2 linked regions of the Halioglobus japonicus genome follow. Each later gene encodes a partner of the first gene's protein in a complex. Links are inferred from orthologs where the notes say so. Each region holds a gene or a part of one and is shown on either strand. Other genes may lie near its edges.

Evidence for each region.
Region 2: the proteins of metK (region 1) and groL are in contact, whole or in part, in a cryo-EM structure (PDB 8P4O), measured with the Escherichia coli proteins. The link is inferred for Halioglobus japonicus from one-to-one orthologs.

Annotation. Positions count from the first base shown.
Region 1 is NZ_CP019450.1:710,539-721,526, reverse strand. The notes cover bases 3,288-6,062. They hold metK (methionine adenosyltransferase), read left to right. Parts: upstream 3,288-3,982; coding sequence 3,983-5,143; downstream 5,144-6,062. Other genes in these bases: ahcY (adenosylhomocysteinase), read left to right, coding at 5,210-6,062; BST95_RS03450 (ArsR/SmtB family transcription factor), read left to right, coding at 3,288-3,957. In the rest of the region: gap (type I glyceraldehyde-3-phosphate dehydrogenase), read right to left, coding at 1-747; tkt (transketolase), read right to left, coding at 766-2,769; more of BST95_RS03450, read left to right, coding at 2,965-3,287; more of ahcY, read left to right, coding at 6,063-6,601; metF (methylenetetrahydrofolate reductase [NAD(P)H]), read left to right, coding at 6,629-7,462; BST95_RS03430 (16S rRNA (uracil(1498)-N(3))-methyltransferase), read left to right, coding at 7,561-8,358; BST95_RS03425 (sugar kinase), read left to right, coding at 8,306-9,295; BST95_RS03420 (carbohydrate porin), read right to left, coding at 9,201-10,382; BST95_RS03415 (alpha/beta hydrolase), read right to left, coding at 10,508-10,988. UniProt on the Escherichia coli protein: Catalyzes the formation of S-adenosylmethionine (AdoMet) from methionine and ATP.
Region 2 is NZ_CP019450.1:1,838,550-1,847,355, forward strand. The notes cover bases 1-2,910. They hold groL (chaperonin GroEL), read left to right. Parts: upstream 1-587; coding sequence 588-2,234; downstream 2,235-2,910. Other genes in these bases: BST95_RS08665 (FxsA family protein), read left to right, coding at 1-50; BST95_RS08680 (crotonase/enoyl-CoA hydratase family protein), read left to right, coding at 2,523-2,910. Also shown: more of BST95_RS08680, read left to right, coding at 2,911-3,224; BST95_RS08685 (Fe-Mn family superoxide dismutase), read right to left, coding at 3,317-3,898; BST95_RS08690 (antitermination protein NusG), read left to right, coding at 4,044-4,664; pyrH (UMP kinase), read left to right, coding at 4,788-5,537; uppS (polyprenyl diphosphate synthase), read left to right, coding at 6,120-6,899; ispC (1-deoxy-D-xylulose-5-phosphate reductoisomerase), read left to right, coding at 7,730-8,806.

The sequences.
Region 1 (10,988 bases):
TACGGTCAGGTCCATGGCCGAGACATTCAAGGTCGGTACGCGCAGTGCCTGGGCACTGAAGCGCCCGCCCATCTCCGGCAGAATGCGCTCCACACCCCGGGCAAGCCCGGTATCAATCGGGATTATCGAGTGGGATGCGGCGCGGGTCTTGCGCAAGTCCGTATGATGGTAAGCATCCAGCACCGGTTGGTCGTTCATGGCCGAGTGGATTGTGGTAATCACGCCACTCTCAATGCCCAGGCTGTCATGCAGCGCCTGGATCACGGGCACAATGCCATTGGTGGTACAGGAAGCGGCAGACACCACGGTGTGCTGTGCCTGCAGCAGGGATTCATTGATGCCGTAGACGATCGTCGCATCAACATCCGCTTGGGCAGGCTGAGAGAACAGGACTTTCCCCGCACCCTGCTCCAGATGCTGTTCCGCCGTCAACCTATCAGTGAAGGCACCGGTACATTCCAGGACCAGGTCGACGTCCAGCGCACGCCAGGGCAGGCTGTCGATCGTATCCTGACGTAACAGCTGGATGTACTGTCCGTCGACCACCAGCGATTGGTCGTCACCCTGAATATCTCCAGGGAAACGACCGTGGGTGGAATCATAGCGGGTGAGGTGGGCGACCGTGCCGGCATCTGCCAACTCGTTAATGGCCACCACCTGCATTCGCTCGCGCAGTGGGCTCTGGTGCAGCGCTCGCAACACACAGCGACCGATGCGGCCGTACCCGTTTATCGCCAGCCGGATCATCCAGAACGGACCTCTATATTAGTCGATTAGAACCTCTTCTACCGCAGCCACGACATTGTCTACGGTGAAGCCAAATTCCTTGAACAGTTCGCCGGCAGGTGCAGACTCACCGAAGCTGGTCATACCCACGATACGGCCGTCCAGGCCCACGTACTTGTACCAGTAGTCGGCGTGCAGTGCCTCCACCGCTACACGGGCGAGCACATCGGAGGGCAGCACTGCCTCGCGGTATGCCGCATCCTGGGCCTCAAAAATTTCGGTACAGGGCATGGAAACCACGCGCACCTGCTTGCCGGCGCCTGCCAGCTGCTCGGCAGCGGCCATGGCCAGTTGTACTTCCGAGCCGGTGGCAATAAGAATCGCATCGGGCGTACCTTCACAGTCCTTGAGGATATAACCACCGCGGGCAATTTCCGCCACCTGGGCCGCGCTGCGATCCTGATGGGGCAGGCCCTGACGAGAGAAGATCAACGCGCTGGGGCCGTCACTGCGTTCCACGGCTGTCTTCCACGCAACGGCAGATTCAACGGTGTCGCAGGGACGCCAGGTGTTCATGTTCGGTGTAGTGCGCAGGGACGCGACCTGCTCCACGGGCTGGTGAGTGGGGCCATCTTCACCCAGGCCGATAGAATCGTGGGTAAATACAAAGATGGACTGCTGCTTCATCAGCGCAGCCATACGCACGGCGTTGCGCATGTATTCCATAAATACCAGGAAGGTGGCGCCGTAGTTGATAAAGCCGCCGTGCAGGGCGATGCCGTTCATCATGGCCGCCATACCGAACTCACGTACCCCGTAGTAGAGGTAGTTGCCGTCTGCATCGTCCTTGCTGATGCCTTTTGAACCGCTCCAGATCGTCAGGTTGGAACCTGCCAGGTCGGCGGAACCGCCAAGCAGTTCAGGCAGCAGCGGGCCATAGGCGTTCAGGCAGTTCTGGGAAGCCTTGCGCGATGCAACACTGGCACCCTCTTCCTGGCACTGGGCAATATAGGCGTCCGATTTGGCGGAGAAATCTGCAGGCAGGTCCCCCGCCAGGCGGCGCTGGAGCTCAGCGGCCAGCTCGGGGTGAGCAGACTGGTATGCGGCAAAGTCAGTGTCCCACTTGGCCTGGGCAGCAGCGCCCTTCTCTCGGGCATTCCAGCCGGCGTAGATTTCCTCGGGAATAACAAACGGATCGTGCGGCCAGTCGATGGCGGTGCGGGTCGCAGCCACTTCGTCGCCACCCAGGGGCGCGCCGTGGCAGGACTCGGTGCCTTGCTTACCGGGTGAGCCCTTACCGATAATGGTCTTGCAGCAGATCAGTGTAGGCTTGCCCGGCTCGTGGCGGGCAGCTTCGATAGCGGCCTTGATCTCGGAGGAGCTGTGGCCGTTCACATCGTTAATCACCTGCCAGCCGTAGCTGGCGAAGCGCGCTGGAGTGTCATCGGTAAACCAGCCTTCTACTTCACCGTCGATGGAGATGTTGTTGTCATCGTAAAAGGCGATCAACTTGCCCAGGCCAAGGGTACCGGCCAGGGAGCACACTTCGTGGGAGATACCTTCCATCAGACAGCCATCGCCGAGGAACGCGTAGGTGTAGTGATCAACGATGTCGTGACCGTCGCGGTTAAATTGTGCCGCCAGTACTTTCTCGGCAACCGCCATACCCACTGCATTGGAGATGCCCTGGCCCAGAGGGCCTGTGGTGGTTTCAACGCCCGGCGTGTAGCCGTATTCAGGGTGGCCGGGGGTCTTGCTGTGCAGCTGACGGAAATTCTGGATCTCAGACATCGGCAGGTCGTAGCCGGTCAGGTGCAGCAGTGAGTAGATCAGCATTGAACCGTGACCATTGGACAGCACAAAGCGGTCGCGATTGGCCCAGCTCGGATCTGCCGGGTTGTGGACCATATAATCGTTCCACAATACTTCGGCAATATCGGCCATACCCATGGGAGCGCCAGGGTGGCCGGAATTGGCCTTTTGGACCGCGTCCATGGACAGGGCGCGGATGGCGTTAGCGAGTTCAATACGAGAAGAAGACATCGGTATCTCCGTGTTGGCGGGTGGGGCCGGGTTAGAAAAGGGCGCTATTTTCGCGTAACAGGCGGCGAACAGCAACGACAATAATACCGCTACAAGCCCCGCCAGCACTGCCATATCAAATAATTTTGATTTCGCCTTTCGAACTATATCAAATAATTTTGATATACAATTATTTCCCTGCTACACTCCTGCGCCATGTCTTCAGTCGAAAAAGCCATTTCCATGCCGGGCGAAGCCCTGGCCAGCGATCTCGCCGCCCTGTGCAAGGCCAGCGCAGATCCGCTGCGCCTGCAGGTACTACGCGTATTGCGCGAAGATTCCTTTGGCGTTTCCGAGCTGTGCAGCATTTTCGACATTCGCCAGCCCGCGCTGAGCCATCACCTGAAAGTGCTGGCGGGCGCCGGCCTGGTGGCAACCCGCCGCGAGGGCAACGCCATCTTCTACCGCCGCGCCCAACTGGGTCAGCGCCCCGAACTGGAAGCACTGCAGGCCGCTCTGTTCGAATCGGTAGACCAGATCGAGCTGCCCGAGCAAACCCAGCTTGCCCTCAGTGAATTGCATGTACAGCGCGAAGCCAACTCGCGCAATTTTTTCCGCGACAATGCCCACAAGTTTCGCCAGCAGCAGGATCTCATTGCCAGTTACGAACAATACGCAGGCACCGTGGCCGAAGTATTGCGCAATGCGCCCCTGACCCACCGCGGCACAGCCCTGGAAGTGGGCCCCGGCGACGGCAGCTTCCTGTTGGAGCTGGCACCGCAGTTTGACCGCGTAGTGGCCCTCGACATCGAAGCCATGATGCTTGAGCAGGCCCGCCAGAAAACCCAGGCAGCGGGCGCGGACAACATCGAGTTCATTCACGGCGACACGGCGAGCGACGCCCTCGAGGGGCTCCAGGCCGACTGTGCTGTGATCAACATGGTACTTCACCATACCCCTGCTCCCGGCCAGATCCTCAAGGATGTGGCCGCCCGCCTCGCCCCGGGCGGCGCCGTGCTGGTCACTGACCTGTGCGCACACGACCAGGGCTGGGCACGCGAGAATTGCGGTGATCTGTGGCTGGGTTTCGACCCGGCGCAACTCACCGAATGGGCCAGCGACGCTGGCCTCACCGACCTGGCCAGTGCCTATCTGGCCCAACGCAATGGATTTCAAGTACAGGTGCGCCTGTTCGGCCACCCCGGATAACACGCAGTAAGAAAGGAAAAACCCAATGAGTGAGTACAGTATTTTCACTTCTGAGTCGGTCTCAGAAGGCCATCCAGATAAAATGGCAGACCAGATCTCTGACGCCATACTGGACGCCATCCTGGCCGACGACAAAGACGCCCGCGTGGCGGTTGAAACTATGGTTAAGACCGGTATGGCCGTCGTCGCCGGTGAGGTGACCACCTCTACCTATGTCGACCTCGAAGACGTGGTTCGCCAGGTCATTCTCGACATTGGCTACGACAGCTCCGATGTGGGCTTCGACGGCGCCTCCTGTGCCGTACTGAATGCGATTGGCAAGCAGTCTCACGACATTGCCATCGGTGTGAATGAAGGCGAAGGCGCCCACGAGGAACAGGGCGCCGGCGACCAGGGTCTGATGTTTGGCTACGCCACCAAGGAAACACCGGTGTTGATGCCTGCCCCCATCTACTACTCTCACCGCATGGTGGAAAAGCAGGCCCAACTGCGCAAGGACGGCGTTCTGCCCTGGCTGCGCCCGGATGCCAAGAGCCAGGTAACCCTGCGCTATGAGAACGGCCTGCCCGTGGCCATCGATGCCGTTGTTCTGTCTACCCAGCACGATCCCGATATCAGCCAGAAAGATATCCACGAGGCTGTAATGGACATGATCGTCAAGGAAACCCTCCCCGCTGAGTGGCTGCACGCAGACACGAAGTACCACATCAACCCCACTGGCCAGTTCATCATTGGCGGCCCGGTTGGCGACTGTGGCCTGACCGGCCGCAAGATCATCGTTGACACCTACGGCGGCATGGCCCGTCACGGCGGCGGCGCCTTCTCCGGCAAGGACCCCTCCAAGGTAGACCGTTCAGCTGCATACGCAGGCCGTTACGTGGCCAAGAACATCGTTGCAGCGGGCCTGGCTGACCGCTGTGAGATCCAGGTGTCCTATGCTATCGGTGTTGCTGAACCCACATCTGTCTCAGTGAACAGCTTCGGTACCGGCAAACTCAGCGATGAGAAAATCGCTGAGCTGGTGGCCGAACACTTCGACCTGCGCGCCAAGGGCCTGGTCGACATGCTGGATCTGAAACGCCCGATTTACCGTAAAACTGCAGCATATGGCCACTTCGGCCGCGAAGATGCAGACTTTACCTGGGAAGCCACTGACAAAGCTGAGGCCCTCAAGGCCGCACTGTAAACCACCGAAAAAGGGGGACAGACCCCAATTTTTAATGGGGTCTGTCCCCAATTAGAGGAAAGAGCAATGAGCACTGCAGAAAACATTGAAACCACTGCCGACTACAAAGTCGCTGATATCGCCCTGGCTGAATGGGGCCGCAAAGAACTGGACATCGCCGAAGGCGAAATGCCCGCGCTGATGGCCCTGCGCGCCAAGTACTCGGACAGCAAGCCGCTGGCCGGCGCCAAGATTCTGGGTTGTATCCACATGACCATCCAGACCGGCGTTCTGATCGAAACCCTGACTGCGCTGGGCGCCGAAGTGCGCTGGTCTTCCTGTAACATTTTCTCCACCCAGGACCACGCTGCTGCGGCGATCGCTGCCGCCGGTATCCCGGTCTTCGCCTGGAAAGGTGAAACCGAAGAAGAATACGACTGGTGCCTGGAACAGACCATCCTCAAGGACGGCCAGCCCTGGGATGCCAACATGGTTCTCGACGATGGCGGCGACCTGACGGCCATGCTGCACGAGAAGTACGGCGCCATGCTGGAAAGCATCCACGGCATCACCGAAGAGACGACTACTGGCGTTCATCGCCTGCAGGAAATGCTGGAAGCCGGCACCCTGAAAGTGCCTGCGGTGAACGTGAACGACTCTGTCACCAAGTCCAAGAACGACAACAAGTACGGCTGTCGCCACTCCCTGAACGACGCTATCAAGCGCGGCACCGACCACCTGCTGGCCGGTAAGAAAGCGCTGGTTATCGGCTACGGCGACGTGGGCAAAGGTTCTGCCCAGTCACTGGCCCAGGAAGGCATGATCGTAAAAGTATCCGAGATCGACCCGATCTGTGCCATGCAGGCCTGTATGGACGGCTTCGAAGTCGTCTCGCCTTACATCGATGGCAACAACCAGGGTAACGACGAGTGCGTTAACCGCGATCTGCTCGGCAACACCGACCTGGTCGTCACCACCACCGGTAACTACAACGTGTGTGACGAGTACATGCTCAAGGCACTGAAATCCGGCGCCGTGGTGTGCAACATCGGCCACTTCGACAACGAGATCGACACCGCCTACATGCGTCGCAACTGGGAGTGGGAAGAAGTGAAGCCCCAGGTCCACAAGGTATACCGCGACCAGGCCAGCAACGATCACCTGATCCTGCTGTCTGAAGGCCGTCTGGTAAACCTGGGTAACGCCACCGGCCACCCCTCGCGCATCATGGACGGCTCCTTCGCCAACCAGGTACTGGCGCAGATCTACCTGTACGAGCGCAAGTTCGCCGACCTCGAAGCCGAGCTGAAGCCTGCGGCACTGTCGGTAGAAGTACTGCCCAAGAAGCTGGACGAAGAAGTAGCTGCGCACATGATCGGCGGCTTCGGTGCGGTTCTGACCAAGCTGACCTCCGAGCAGGCCGAGTACATCAACGTGAGCGTGGAAGGCCCCTTCAAGCCCGAAGCTTACAAGTACTAAGCAAGCCAAGAATAGAAAGGAGACACTGTGGCCAAGCCAAGAATCAGCTTTGAGTACTTCCCGCCGAAAACTGACGCGGGCAAGGACAAGTTGCTGAACGAGACCACCCCGGCGCTGAACGAGTTGAATCCTGAATTCTTCTCGGTCACCTACGGCGCCGGCGGCACCACCCGGGACACAACCCTGGGTGTGGTTTCCACCATGCGCGAGGCGGGTGTCGATGTTGCCCCTCACATCAGCTTCGGCGGTGATGACGAGGACACCATGGCGGAACTGCTGCAAACCTATAAGGCGCGCGGCATCAAACGCCTGGTTGCACTGCGCGGTGACATGCCTTCCGGCATGGGCACCGCCATGCAGCTGGTGCACGCCAATGACCTGGTGGCCTTTATCCGGGAAAAAACCGGCGACCACTTCAATATTGAAGTGGCGGCCTATCCGGAAATTCACCCCGAGTCCAAGAGCTACGACAGCGACATTCACTTCCTCAAGAAGAAAATGGATGCCGGCGCCAACAGCGCTATCACCCAGTACTTCTACAATGTGGAAGCCTATTTCTACTATCTCGATCAGTGTATGGCGGCGGGTATCGACAAGCCGATTTACGCGGGCATCATGCCGATTACCAACTTCGAAAATCTGGCGCGCTTCTCGCGTAACTGTGGCGCCGAAATCCCGCGCTGGATTTGCCGGAAGATGGAAGGCTATGGCGACGACCTGGAATCCGTGCGCAAGTTCGGCCTCGAAGTTGTCACCCAGCTCTGCCAGACCCTGATGGATTCCGGTTGCCCCGGCATCCATTTCTACACCATGAACCAGGTAGAGCCCACCCGGGAAATCTACAACAACCTGGGCCTTTGATACCTGTTGTTCAGCCTCTGGGAACTGCGATTCGCAGTTCCTGCTTCCCCTTCTTCAAAACCTCAGACCGACTGCAAAATCTGTAGTAGGATGCCCGCATGCGCATTCCCCGAATTCACACTGCCCAGGCGTTGCAGCCCGATAGTATCGTCGAGCTTGAGGCCGGACCCAGCCAGCACCTGGCCCGCGCCCTGCGTATGCAGGAGGGCGCTGAACTGGTTTTGTTTGACGGCACCGGCGGCCAGTATCCGGCGGTGATTACTTCGGTCGGCAAGAAGCAGGTGACGGTGCAAACCGGCGCTTTCGACGATTGCAACCTGGAGTCGACACTACGGGTCAGCCTGGGTATCGCCATCTCACGTGGTGATCGCATGGACTGGGTGATTCAAAAAGCCACTGAGCTAGGCGTCAGCAGCATTACACCCCTGCAAACCGAACGCACCGAAGTGAAACTGAAAGGCGATCGCGCAGCTAAAAAAATCGGGCACTGGCAGCAGATAGCGATCAGTGCGTGTGAACAGTGCGGCCGCAATATCGTGCCCGTTGTCAGCGACATTGCCCCCGTCGCCGCCTGGCTCGAGGCTCAGCCAGCACAACTGAAAGTGGTACTGCACCATCGCGCTGATCCATTGCCCGCAAGTGACGACGCGCCGGCGTCGGTGGCACTGTTGATCGGTCCCGAGGGTGGTCTCAGCACGAGTGAAATTAAAGCCGCCGAAGCCGCTGATTTCCTGTCGCTGCGACTGGGCCGCGAGTGCTGCGCACTGAGACTGCACCCCTGGCGGCGCTTACGGCACTTCAATTCAAGTGGGGCGACATGCCCTTCTAGTTTTCGGAATACCCATGCGCGACTTGGTGATCTTCGGCGAATGCATGGTAGAGCTCTCCTACGATGAGCAGGGCCAGTTGCAACAGGGCTTTGCCGGCGACGTATACAGCGTTTCGGTGTATTTGCGCCGGGCCAACCCCGACACCCTGGTACGAATGTTGTGTGCTCTGGGTGATGACCCGTTCAGCAATGCGCTGCGCATAGCGCTCGCAGACGAGGGCGTGAATACAAGCCTGCTGCTAAGCCACCCCGAGCGACATGTAGGGCTGTACTCTATCCACAACGGTGCAGCAGGTGAACGCAGCTTTATTTATCGGCGCTCCGAATCTGCCGCCCGCCACACGCTGCAACTCGTGAATGAGCAGCAGCTAAACCTGGCGGATCCGGCTCCGGATTGCTTCTACCTGTCGGGCATTTCGCTGGCATTGGCGGAAGCCGAAACGCCCGGCGCGATCTGGCCAATGCTGGACGCCCTCAAGGCCCGCGGCACCCAGATCATTTTCGATACCAACTACCGGCCGCGGCTGTGGTCTAGCCAAGCCGCCGCACAGGCGGCGTTCGACCGCATGCTCAGCTACAGCGATCTGGTATTACCGGGAGTGGAAGACCTTGAGCTACTCAACGGCCTGACTCATGCCGCAAGCATCGGCGCCTATCTGCATGACAAAGGCGTCGCTACAATGGTGTTGAAAAATGGACCTGCAGATATTCTGTACGGCGATCCTTTAGCACCCGCAAAGCATGTAATCGCACCGGTGGCCAATGTCGTGGACACCACCGCCGCCGGAGATTCCTTCAGCGGTACTCTGCTGGGTGAGCTGGCAGCCGGCAAATCACTGGCAGAAGCGGTCGCCGCGGGGCAAACATGTCAGCCCGGGTTATCCAGCACCGCGGGGCGATTTTGCCGCGTTAAAACGCCAGGCGCATTCGCACACCAAACACCCAGAGCGAATCTTCCTCTAAATTCAGTGCCGGATTGCGGATGTATTGCACATCGGGGGTAATGGCCAGTTCTTCGAAGAGCTGTATCCGGTAAAAGGCCTCGACAGTAGTCTGTTCTGGCAGGTCAGGCCCATAGGTGCTCTCCATCGGCACCCCCCAGTTGACGCCCACACCCAACTGGTTGCCGCCGGCGACCTTCGCCCAGGCAAACCCGGTACTCACAGACTCTTCCAGTATTGCGCCGCCATCGTCGGCATAGCCGCAGCGTAGGAATACTGTCCAGTGGCGATTGAATAACCTGCTCCACGACAGATTCGCACCCCACCCCTCTTCGACACCCGCATACTCTCGCTCATCCACCTGCCACAACGTGAGATGAACATTGTTCGGGAACGCCTGCTCGCGACTGCCGTTCCAGCCAATCTCTACATGTTTGAAGTATTCCCGCTCCTCAAAGAACGTATCGAAGCCTTCAAGGGGATCGTGGGGATCTGAATTCGCATTGGCAAAGCCACCCACCACGTACAGGTTGTCGTTGAGATAACCGCCAACGGCAAGGCCCAGACCTTCGTTGGGAACGGGCATGGATGTGCTGCCGGTGGAACAGGCGTAGTTGAAAAAAGTGGTCCAGGGGCTGGCCAGGGTGTACACATCCACGTAGTCGCTGGTGTCCAGCCAGCCGCCCAACACCACCAGGTTGCCGTCGAACATTCGCTGGCGCCAGTACAGGTTGGTCAGCCTCGCCTGTTGATCGCTGAGGGTCAGGTGCAGCAGTCCCGCGTAACCTATTTCACTACCCAGGCCCTGTGGTGAAACACGGCTGCCATAAGCATGGCGATGCTCCACCTTCCAGATCAACGCCCCGGAATCTGCGCCTGCACCGGTGTAGGCTTCCCACACGCCCAGAAACCGCAACGCACCGCCAACGCCCTTATCTTCGCCAGGACGTTCGGTGGCATGCAGGTAGGCATTGATATAGTCGAGGCTCCAGCTGACGCCTGTGCGCTTTTCAAAATCCAGCTTCCGCGCTCGCCAGTCGTCAAAGGTATCGCTGCGAAACACCGTGCCGCCGGGCACCGCATCAATGCCGATACGCCGCTCGACCTGATCAGGGCTGGCCAATGAAAACCAGCGCACCCAGCGACTCACTGCTTTGGAGTCACAGTCCTCCAACGCCTACTGGGTGCAGGCCACTTCCTCAAGCGTTTCGTTGTCATTCTCTGCAAGCGGCGCGGCCGCTATCGACAGGGCAAGCAGCGCCCCGCCCATACATTTCACTGCTCGCGCACCCAGCGAGCATGCGCCCACTCGAGGAATTCGGTTACTGCATTCACCGTGTGATCGGTGCGCACGGAGTGGAACACTTCAAAAGCATGCTGCCCGCCCGGCAGCTCGGCGTACGCCAGAGCTTGCTGCGAGGTCTTTTCCAGCGCGGAAACGAAAGCGCGAGCCTCCTCCACCCAAACCAAGGTGTCGTGAGTGCCGTGCACCACAAAGGTGGGAGGCGCATGATCGTTGACGTGGCTGATCGGCGATCCACTTTCCCACAGCTCGGGCTCTTCATCAGCCTTGCATTGCAGCACTTTGTCGGCCAGCAATTCATCCATCGACATTTCCGGTCGAATATCGTGCCGGTCGAGGAAATCGTATACGCCGTAAAAGGGGACGGCGGCCTGGACTGTCGTGTCGGCCTCTTCAAAGCCAGGCTGGAATGGCGCGTAATTGGGCGTTAACGACGCCAGCGAACTGAGATGG
Region 2 (8,806 bases), 1.1 Mb from region 1 along the record:
CCGTTATCGAGGGGCAATTTCGCCGTGTCGATGACGATATGAGGCCATAAGGTATTGAAAATAAGGGTATAAATTTACTTTCAGGCCTTTCTGTCCAGCCCCTTGACCCCGCCGTAACTCGCACTAGAATTAGCACTCTCTTAAAAAGAGTGCTAACCGCCCCTTGAAATGCTCCGGGGCGGCCCCATGAACCTAGCAGCGCCCCGCTGAGGGCTCTCATAACATTGTCACTAGGAGAAACAGACAAATGAGTATCCGTCCCCTGTACGACCGCGTGGTCGTTCGTCGCAACGCAGAGGAAGAAACCAGTGCAGGTGGCATTCTGCTGCCCGGTTCCGCCAAGGAAAAGCCCAATCAGGGCGAGATCGTTGCAGTTGGTGAAGGCAAGGTCCTGGATAACGGCGAAGTACGCCCCTGGCCGTAAAAATTGGCGATACCGTGGTCTTCGGCCAGTACGCCGGCAGCAACACCATCGAAATCGACGGTGAAGAACTGATCATCATGGGTGAGAGCGAGATCTTCGCTGTGGTCGAATAAGACCCGCCCGAATAGAACACGACCAGATTAAGTTTTAAGGAATTTAGACGATGTCAGCAAAAGACGTATTTTTTGGCGACGACGCTCGCTCTCGCATGCTCAACGGCGTGAACACACTCGCCAACGCCGTTAAGGCAACTCTCGGCCCCAAGGGTCGCAACGTAATCCTCGACAAAGCCTTTGGCGCTCCTACCGTCACTAAAGACGGTGTATCTGTTGCCAAGGAAATCGAACTGGAAGACAAGTTCGAAAACATGGGCGCGCAGATGGTGAAGGAAGTTGCTTCCCAGGCTTCTGACGTGGCTGGTGACGGTACTACTACTGCCACAGTACTGGCTCAGTCCATCGTCAACGAAGGCTTGAAGTCTGTTGCCGCTGGTATGAACCCGATGGACCTCAAGCGCGGTATCGACAAGGCTGTTGCGGCTGCCGTTGAGAAGATCCTGGAAGCTTCCATTGCCTGTGAAGATTCCAAGGCGATTGCCCAGGTAGGCACTATCTCTGCTAACTCCGACGCCCAGGTAGGTGACATCATCGCCGAAGCCATGGACAAGGTTGGCAAAGAAGGCGTTATCACTGTTGAAGAAGGTTCCGGCCTCGAAAACGAGCTGGACGTGGTTGAAGGTATGCAGTTTGACCGAGGTTACCTGTCTCCCTACTTCATCAACAACCAGGACAGCATGAGCGTCGAATCCGAAGCGCCCTTCATCCTGCTGGTAGACAAGAAGATCTCCAACATCCGCGAACTGCTGCCCCTGCTGGAGCAGGTTGCCAAGGCTTCCAAGCCGCTGGTCATCATCGCCGAAGATGTTGAAGGCGAAGCCCTGGCCACCCTGGTTGTGAACAACATGCGCGGCATTGTTAAAGTTGCTGCCTGTAAGGCACCTGGATTCGGTGACCGTCGTAAGGCCATGCTGCAGGATATCGCTATCCTGACCGGCGGTACTGTGATCTCTGAAGAAGTGGGCCTGGACCTCGAGTCCGCCACTCTGGAACACCTGGGCACCGCCAAGCGCGTAACCATGGACAAAGACAACAGCACTATCATCGACGGTGCTGGTGAAGCTGCTGCTATCCAGGCGCGTGTGGGCGAGATCCGCACCCAGATCGAAAACACTTCTTCCGACTACGATCGTGAGAAGCTGCAGGAGCGCGTTGCCAAGCTGGCTGGCGGTGTTGCAGTCATCAAGGTTGGCGCCGCCACCGAGATCGAAATGAAAGAGAAGAAAGCCCGCGTTGAAGACGCCCTGCACGCGACCCGCGCTGCGGTGGAAGAGGGTGTTGTTGCCGGCGGTGGTGTTGCCCTGGTGCGCGCTGTTGCGGCTATCAAAGGTCTGGAAGGCGACAATGAAGACCAGAACCACGGCATTGCAGCTGCGCTGCGCGCCATGGAAGGTCCTCTGCGCCAGATCGTCGGCAACGCTGGTGACGAAGCCTCTGTGGTACTGGACAAGGTCAGCAATGGCGAAGGCAACTTCGGCTACAACGCTGGCACTGGCGAGTACGGCGACATGATCGAGATGGGTATTCTCGACCCCGCTAAGGTAACCCGCACTGCGCTGCAGGCCGCTGGTTCCGTGGCTGGTCTGATGATCACCACCGAGGTAATGGTTGCCGATGCACCTCAGGATGCGGCTGCGGCGGCACCTGCCATGCCAGACATGGGCGGCATGGGCGGCATGGGCGGCATGATGTAAGCCCAGCCTCTCAGGCAAACCCAAAAAGCCCGGCCCAGTGCCGGGCTTTTTCGTTTTTTGGGGGGGACATTTTTTGGGGACAGACCACAATTGTTTGGGGATCGACCGCGCTGTAGGGGACAGACCACATTTATTTGGGGAGAGAACAAGGTACGACCCGGGGAGTGCGGTCGGTCCCCTAATAAATGTGGTCTGTCCCCGAATGCTGGCCCGGTTTTGGTGGCCTTTGCCGCCGGTTTGCACTACGGTATACGCCCTCAGAACAGAACAATCCCTCCAGAGGTATCCATGTCACAAATCGTCACCTTCACCGAAGAAGAAAAGTACTGCCTGATCCAGATGGATGACGGCAAGGCCAATGCCATTTCATTTGTGATGCTCGAGCAGCTTGGTGCTGCGTTCGATCAGGCTGAAGCCGCGGGCAAGGTCGTTGTCCTTGCGGGGCGCGCTGGCAAGTTTTCGGCGGGCTTCGATCTCTCCGTTATGGGGCAGGGTGGCGATGCGATGATGGATCTCGTTACCCGTGGTGGCGATCTGGCCCGGCGTATGCTGACCTTCCCAACCCCGGTAGTGCTGGCCGTTACCGGCCATGCCCTGGCCATGGGTGCGATTATGCTGATGTCGGCCGATTACCGTATTGGAGCCTCAGGGCCCTTTAAGCTGGGTCTGAATGAGGTAGCTATCGGTATGACGCTGCCTTACTTCGGGGTAGAGATTGCCCGGGCCAAGCTTGCCCCGGCGCATTTTGATCGGGCCGTTAACTGTGGCGTATTGTACAACGCTGACGGTGGTGTAGCGGCGGGCTACGTGGATGAAGCCGTTGATGTGGACGGTGTGATGGCGCGTGCTGTTGCTGTGGCAGAACAGTTGTCTGGCATTAATATGGCTGCGCACAAGGCCACCAAGGAACGCGTTCGCGCGCCGCTGTTTGCCGCGCTTGAGCAGGCACAGCAGTTGGATGCGGAGAGCCTCAAGGCACTGATGGCCTGAGTATTTTCCCGCCAGGGGAAATCACTGATTCATAAAAAAGGCCCTGCACCGGGATCGGTGCAGGGCCTTTTCTGTTGTTTCGCGATGCGAAATCAGGCGAAGTTCGCGTTGACGAATTCCCAGTTAACCAGCGCCCAGAAGGCTGCCATGTACTTGGGGCGCGCATTGCGATAGTCGATGTAGTAGGCGTGCTCCCACAGATCGACTGTCAGCAGCGGTGTCACGCCTTCTTCAGTCAGCGGGGTAGCAGCATTGGAAGTGTTAACGATGGCCACGGAGCCGTCTGCATTTTTGACCAGCCAGGTCCAGGAAGAGCCGAAGTTGTTGATGGCGCTTTCGGTGAAGGCTGTCTTGAACGCGTCGAAAGATCCGAAGGCTGCATCGATGGCTGCAGCGATATCGTCGGTGGCTTCGCCGCCGCCATTGGGGCTCAGGCAGTTCCAGTAAAAGCTGTGGTTCCAGATCTGGGCCGCGTTGTTGAAGACGCCGCCTTCAGAGGTTTTTACGACTTCTTCGAGAGTTTTGCCTTCCAGGCCATTGGCTGCGGCCAGGCCATTCAGTTTGTCGACGTAAGTCTGGTGGTGTTTGCCGTAGTGGAATTCCAGCGTCTCGGCGGAGATGTGGGGCTCGAGCGCATCTTTGGCGTAGGGCAGGGCAGGCAGTTCAAAGGCCATGAGCAGTGTCCTCAATGTCGGTAGTGGTGGATGTACAACAGGAAAACCCCTACGAAGCGTAGGGGCTAGAAATCGCGCCTTTCGCGGCGCCGGCGCAAGTGTATAATCAACGGGCGACCACAACAATTAAAAAGGGGGGTATCGCATGATTCTCGAGTTTATTTTCCGCTGGGCCCACGTGCTGTTTGGCATTACGTGGATCGGCCTGCTCTATTACTTCAACTTCGTACAGACAGAATACTTCAAGGAAGCCGAGGCAGACGCCAAGGCCGATGCCGTAAAGAAACTGGCTCCGCGCGCGTTGTGGTGGTTCCGTTGGGGCGCCATGTTCACGTTCCTTACCGGTCTGGTACTGCTGCACCTGGTCGGTGCATCAACCAACCTCAAAGGTATGCCGGTGATCTGGATTGGCTCCCTGGCGGGTATCCTGATGTTCCTGAACGTATGGCTCATCATCTGGCCTAACCAGCAGATTGTTATTGGCCTGAAAGAAGGCGACGGCCCTGCAGCGGCTGCGAAGGCTGGCCTGGCATCACGCACCAATACGCTGTTTTCTGGCCCCATGCTGTTCGGTATGCTCGGTTCCAAGCACCTGTACATTGCCGATATCAGCATGGCCGGTGTCGGCGCGTGCGCGGCGATTATTCTGGCGCTCGAAGCCAACGCCCTGTTCGGTAAAACTGGCCCGATGACCTCAGTGAAAGGTGTCATTCACTGCAGTGTCGCACTGACGGCTGTTATCTGGGCGTTGCTGGCTTTCCTGTAAGCACCAGGCAGTTCCTGAGAAGCCCGTTCGCGGGCTTCTTTTCGTTTGAATTTGCCGAAATTGTCGCTGGGGTGCCGGGCCTTGTTCCTGTAAGATAGCGTCCCAGTTCAGGAGAGGTGAGATATGCCCCAGATGACTGGTGAAAAGAAGTACAAGCGCATTCTGCTCAAGTTGAGCGGCGAGGCGCTGACCGGCAGTGAAGCTTTTGGCATTGACCCCAAAGTGCTCGACCAGATGGCGCTGGAAATCGGCCAGTTGGTTGGTATTGGTGTGCAGGTGGGCCTGGTAGTAGGTGGCGGTAATCTGTTCCGCGGCGCCGCGCTGCAGACAGCGGGTCTGGACCGGGTCACCGGTGACCATATGGGCATGCTGGCCACGGTGATGAATGCACTGGCACTGCGCGACGCGCTGGAACGCTCCAACATCTCAACCCAGGTCATGTCTGCGATTCCCATGAGTGGCGTGGTAGATCACTATGATCGCCGCAAGGCCATTCGAGCGTTGAATAACGGTGATGTGGTTATTTTTTCAGCAGGCACCGGTAACCCCTTCTTTACCACAGATTCGTCGGCCTGCCTTAGAGGCATCGAGGTCGATGCGGAGCTGGTGCTCAAGGCGACCAAGGTCGATGGCGTGTACTCGGCCGACCCCATGAAAGTGGCGGATGCCGTTAAGTATGATCGCCTCACTTACGATGAGGTGCTGGACAAAAAACTTGAGGTGATGGACCTCACCGCAATTTGCCTGTGTCGGGATCACGATATGCCGGTGCGGGTATTCGAAATGGAGAAGCAGGGCGCCCTGCTCAATATCGTCCGCGGTGGCGATGACGGTACTTTGATTGAACAATCGGCGCCACAGGAGGAATCATAAACGTGATCGACGATATTAAATCTGAAGCTGGAGAGCGCATGGGAAAAAGCCTCGACGCGCTGAATCACAATTTCAACAAAATCCGCACAGGCCGTGCGCACCCCAGCCTGCTTGATGGCCTGAAGGTAGAGTATTACGGTTCCGATACCCCCTGAATCAGGTGGCTAACGTGAACGTGGAAGATGCACGCACCCTGTCTCTGACTGCCTGGGACAAGACTATGATCCCGGCCATTGAAAAAGCGATTATGAAGTCCGACCTCGGCCTGAACCCGGCGACGGCAGGCGAGGTGATTCGTATCCCGATGCCGATGCTGACCGAGGAAACCCGCAAGGGCTATATTCGCCAGGCGCGCCAGGAGGCGGAGTCTGCTCGCGTCTCTATTCGCAATGCCCGTCGCGATGCCAATGGCATGCTCAAGGACCTCGTCAAGGAAAAGGAAATTTCTGAGGACGATGAGCGTCGCGGTCAGGATGAGGTGCAAAAGCTCACCGACGGCTTCGTTGCCAAAGTTGAAAAAATGTTGGCTGAGAAAGAAGCCGACCTCATGGAGATCTAGGGCCCTTAGCCCTGGTCTCAGCCATGTCTGAATCCAATTCGCGGGGCGAAACTGACAGTCGCGAAACCGTTGTGCCACGGCATGTTGCCATCATCATGGATGGCAACAATCGCTGGGCAAAGCGCAACGGCGTTCCCGGCCCAGCCGGCCATCGCGCCGGCGTAGAAGCAGTCCGCAATATTCTCCGAGCCTGCCGTAACCACGGCGTTGAAGTGCTCACCCTATTTGCTTTCAGCAGTGAAAACTGGGGTCGTCCGCTGCCCGAGGTGCGGGCATTGCTGGCCCTGTTGTCGCGCTATTTGCGCAGTGAAGTGCGCGAACTGCACAAGGACGGTATTCGCCTGCGGTTTATTGGCGAGCGCTCGCGATTCAGTGGCCGCCTGCAGCGCTTGATGCAGCAGTCTGAACATCTCACTGCTGGCAATACCGAGGCCACTGTCGTGATTGCGGTAGATTACGGCGGCCAGTGGGACATCGCCCAGGTAGCGCAAAAGCTGGCCCGCCAGGCCCAATTGGGAGAGCTTGACCCCGACAGCATCGACGCTCAGATGATTGATCGGAATATCTCTATTGCCGACCTGCCGCGCCCCGACCTTTGCATACGCACCGGGGGCGATGCTCGTATCAGTAATTTCATGCTGTGGCATTTCGCTTACAGTGAGCTGTATTTCACGAACACTCTGTGGCCTGATTTTGGCGAACTGGAATTCGCCCGGGCGCTGGCTGACTATAGCCGCCGCGAACGGCGTTTCGGGCTGCGTGATCCCGATGGCCTGGTGGCAGGAGCAGATCTCGATGCTTAAGCAGCGCATTATTACTGCGCTGATAATGGCGGGCCTCTTTCTCGCCGCTATCGCCTTTCTCTCGGTCCCTGCTCTGGCGTTGGCGATTGCCCTGATTGTGCTCGCCGGCGGTTGGGAATGGTCGCGTCTGGCCGGCTGGGAAAGTGCCCCTGCCAGAGGCCTGTTTGTAGCAGTGCTGGGCAGCGTACTGGGTGTTATCTACGTAACATGCGGCTTGGGTCAAAACCCGGCTCGTGAACAGGTTCAGCCGATTCTTGGTCTGGCGACCCTGTGGTGGTCATTTGCCCTGTTGTGGATTAAGTCCTACCCGGGAAGTGCGGTGCTCTGGAGTAACCGGTGGATGCGCTCCCTGATCGGGTTGCTGGTGCTTGCGCCGGCCTGGACAGCGGCGATCTACCTGCTGAGCTTCTCTCAGGGAGGCCTGTTGTTGATTTCCATGGTGGTCATCGTTGTGGCAGCGGATGTCGGTGCGTATTTCAGCGGGAAGTCCCTGGGCAAACACAAGCTGGCGCCGGCGGTCAGCCCGCGAAAACCTGGGAGGGTTTCTGGGGTGGTGAGATTGCCGCTGCTGCGGTCGGTGTTGCGTTGTGGTTTTTCCTGCCCGCCCAGGGCGCACATATTTCCCTGCTGGCCGTGCTGGCCATTGTAGTGGCGACCAGTATTGCCTCAGTCGTGGGTGACCTGACCGTCAGCATGGTCAAACGCGAAAGTGGCTGCAAAGACAGCGGTAGCCTGCTGCCGGGTCACGGTGGTTTCCTCGACCGTCTCGACAGTCTCTGTGGAGCCGCACCGGTATTTACCCTGGGTCTGGTTCTGGCGGGCTGGTGACGATGAGCAGTGCGGTACGTCAGGTCTCTGTTCTAGGGTCCACAGGTTCTATTGGTGTCAGCACCCTCGATGTGATCGGGCGCCACCCCGAAGATTTCCAGGTGTATGCCCTGGCCGCACACCGCTCGGTAGACGCCATGCTTGCCCAATGTGAGCAGTTCCAGCCGCGCTATGCCGTTATGGCTGATGAAAGGGCTGCTGAGGCCCTGCGCAAGGGGCTGGCAGCGGGTTCGGTCACCGAGGTATTGTGTGGTGATGCAGGCCTGGAGCAGGTTGTGACTGCCCCGGAAGTCGACTGTGTCATGGCGGCCATCGTCGGTGCCGCCGGCCTGCCTTCTACCCTCGCGGCGGCGCGAGCGGGCAAAACTCTGTTGCTGGCGAACAAGGAGTCGCTGGTCATGGGAGGCCATCTCCTGATGCAGGCCGTGCGCGATTCAGGCGCCCGATTGTTGCCTATCGACAGCGAACACAACGCGATTTTTCAGTGCATGCCCGCTGATAGCGAGGCGCGCCCTCAACTCAAGGGCGTGAGTAAGGTTTTGCTGACGGCCTCTGGTGGCCCGTTCCGCAACTGGACCCACGCGCAAATGGCCGAGGCCACCCCGGATCAGGCTTGCGCGCACCCTAACTGGTCCATGGGGCGCAAGATTTCCGTAGACTCCGCAAGCCTGATGAACAAGGGGTTGGAATTTATCGAAGCCTGCTGGATTTTTGATGTCGGCCCGGAACAGGTTGATGTGATTGTGCACCCGCAGAGTATTATTCACTCCATGGTGCAGTATGTGGACGGTTCGGTGATTGCCCAGCTCGGCAATCCCGATATGCGTACCCCCATAGCTTACGGGCTAGCCTGGCCCCAGCGGGTGGATGCCGGCGTGGCGCCGCTGGATCTGATTACCACCGCCAGGCTCGATTTCGAGGCTCCGGACGAGCAGCGGTTCCCCTGTTTGCGCCTGGCCCGTGAGTCGGTGGCGAGCGGTGGCACGGCCATGGCTATCTGTAATGCTGCCAATGAGGTGGCGGTAGAGGCATTTCTGGACGAGAGAATTCGCTTTACGGACATTCCGCGAGTGATTGAG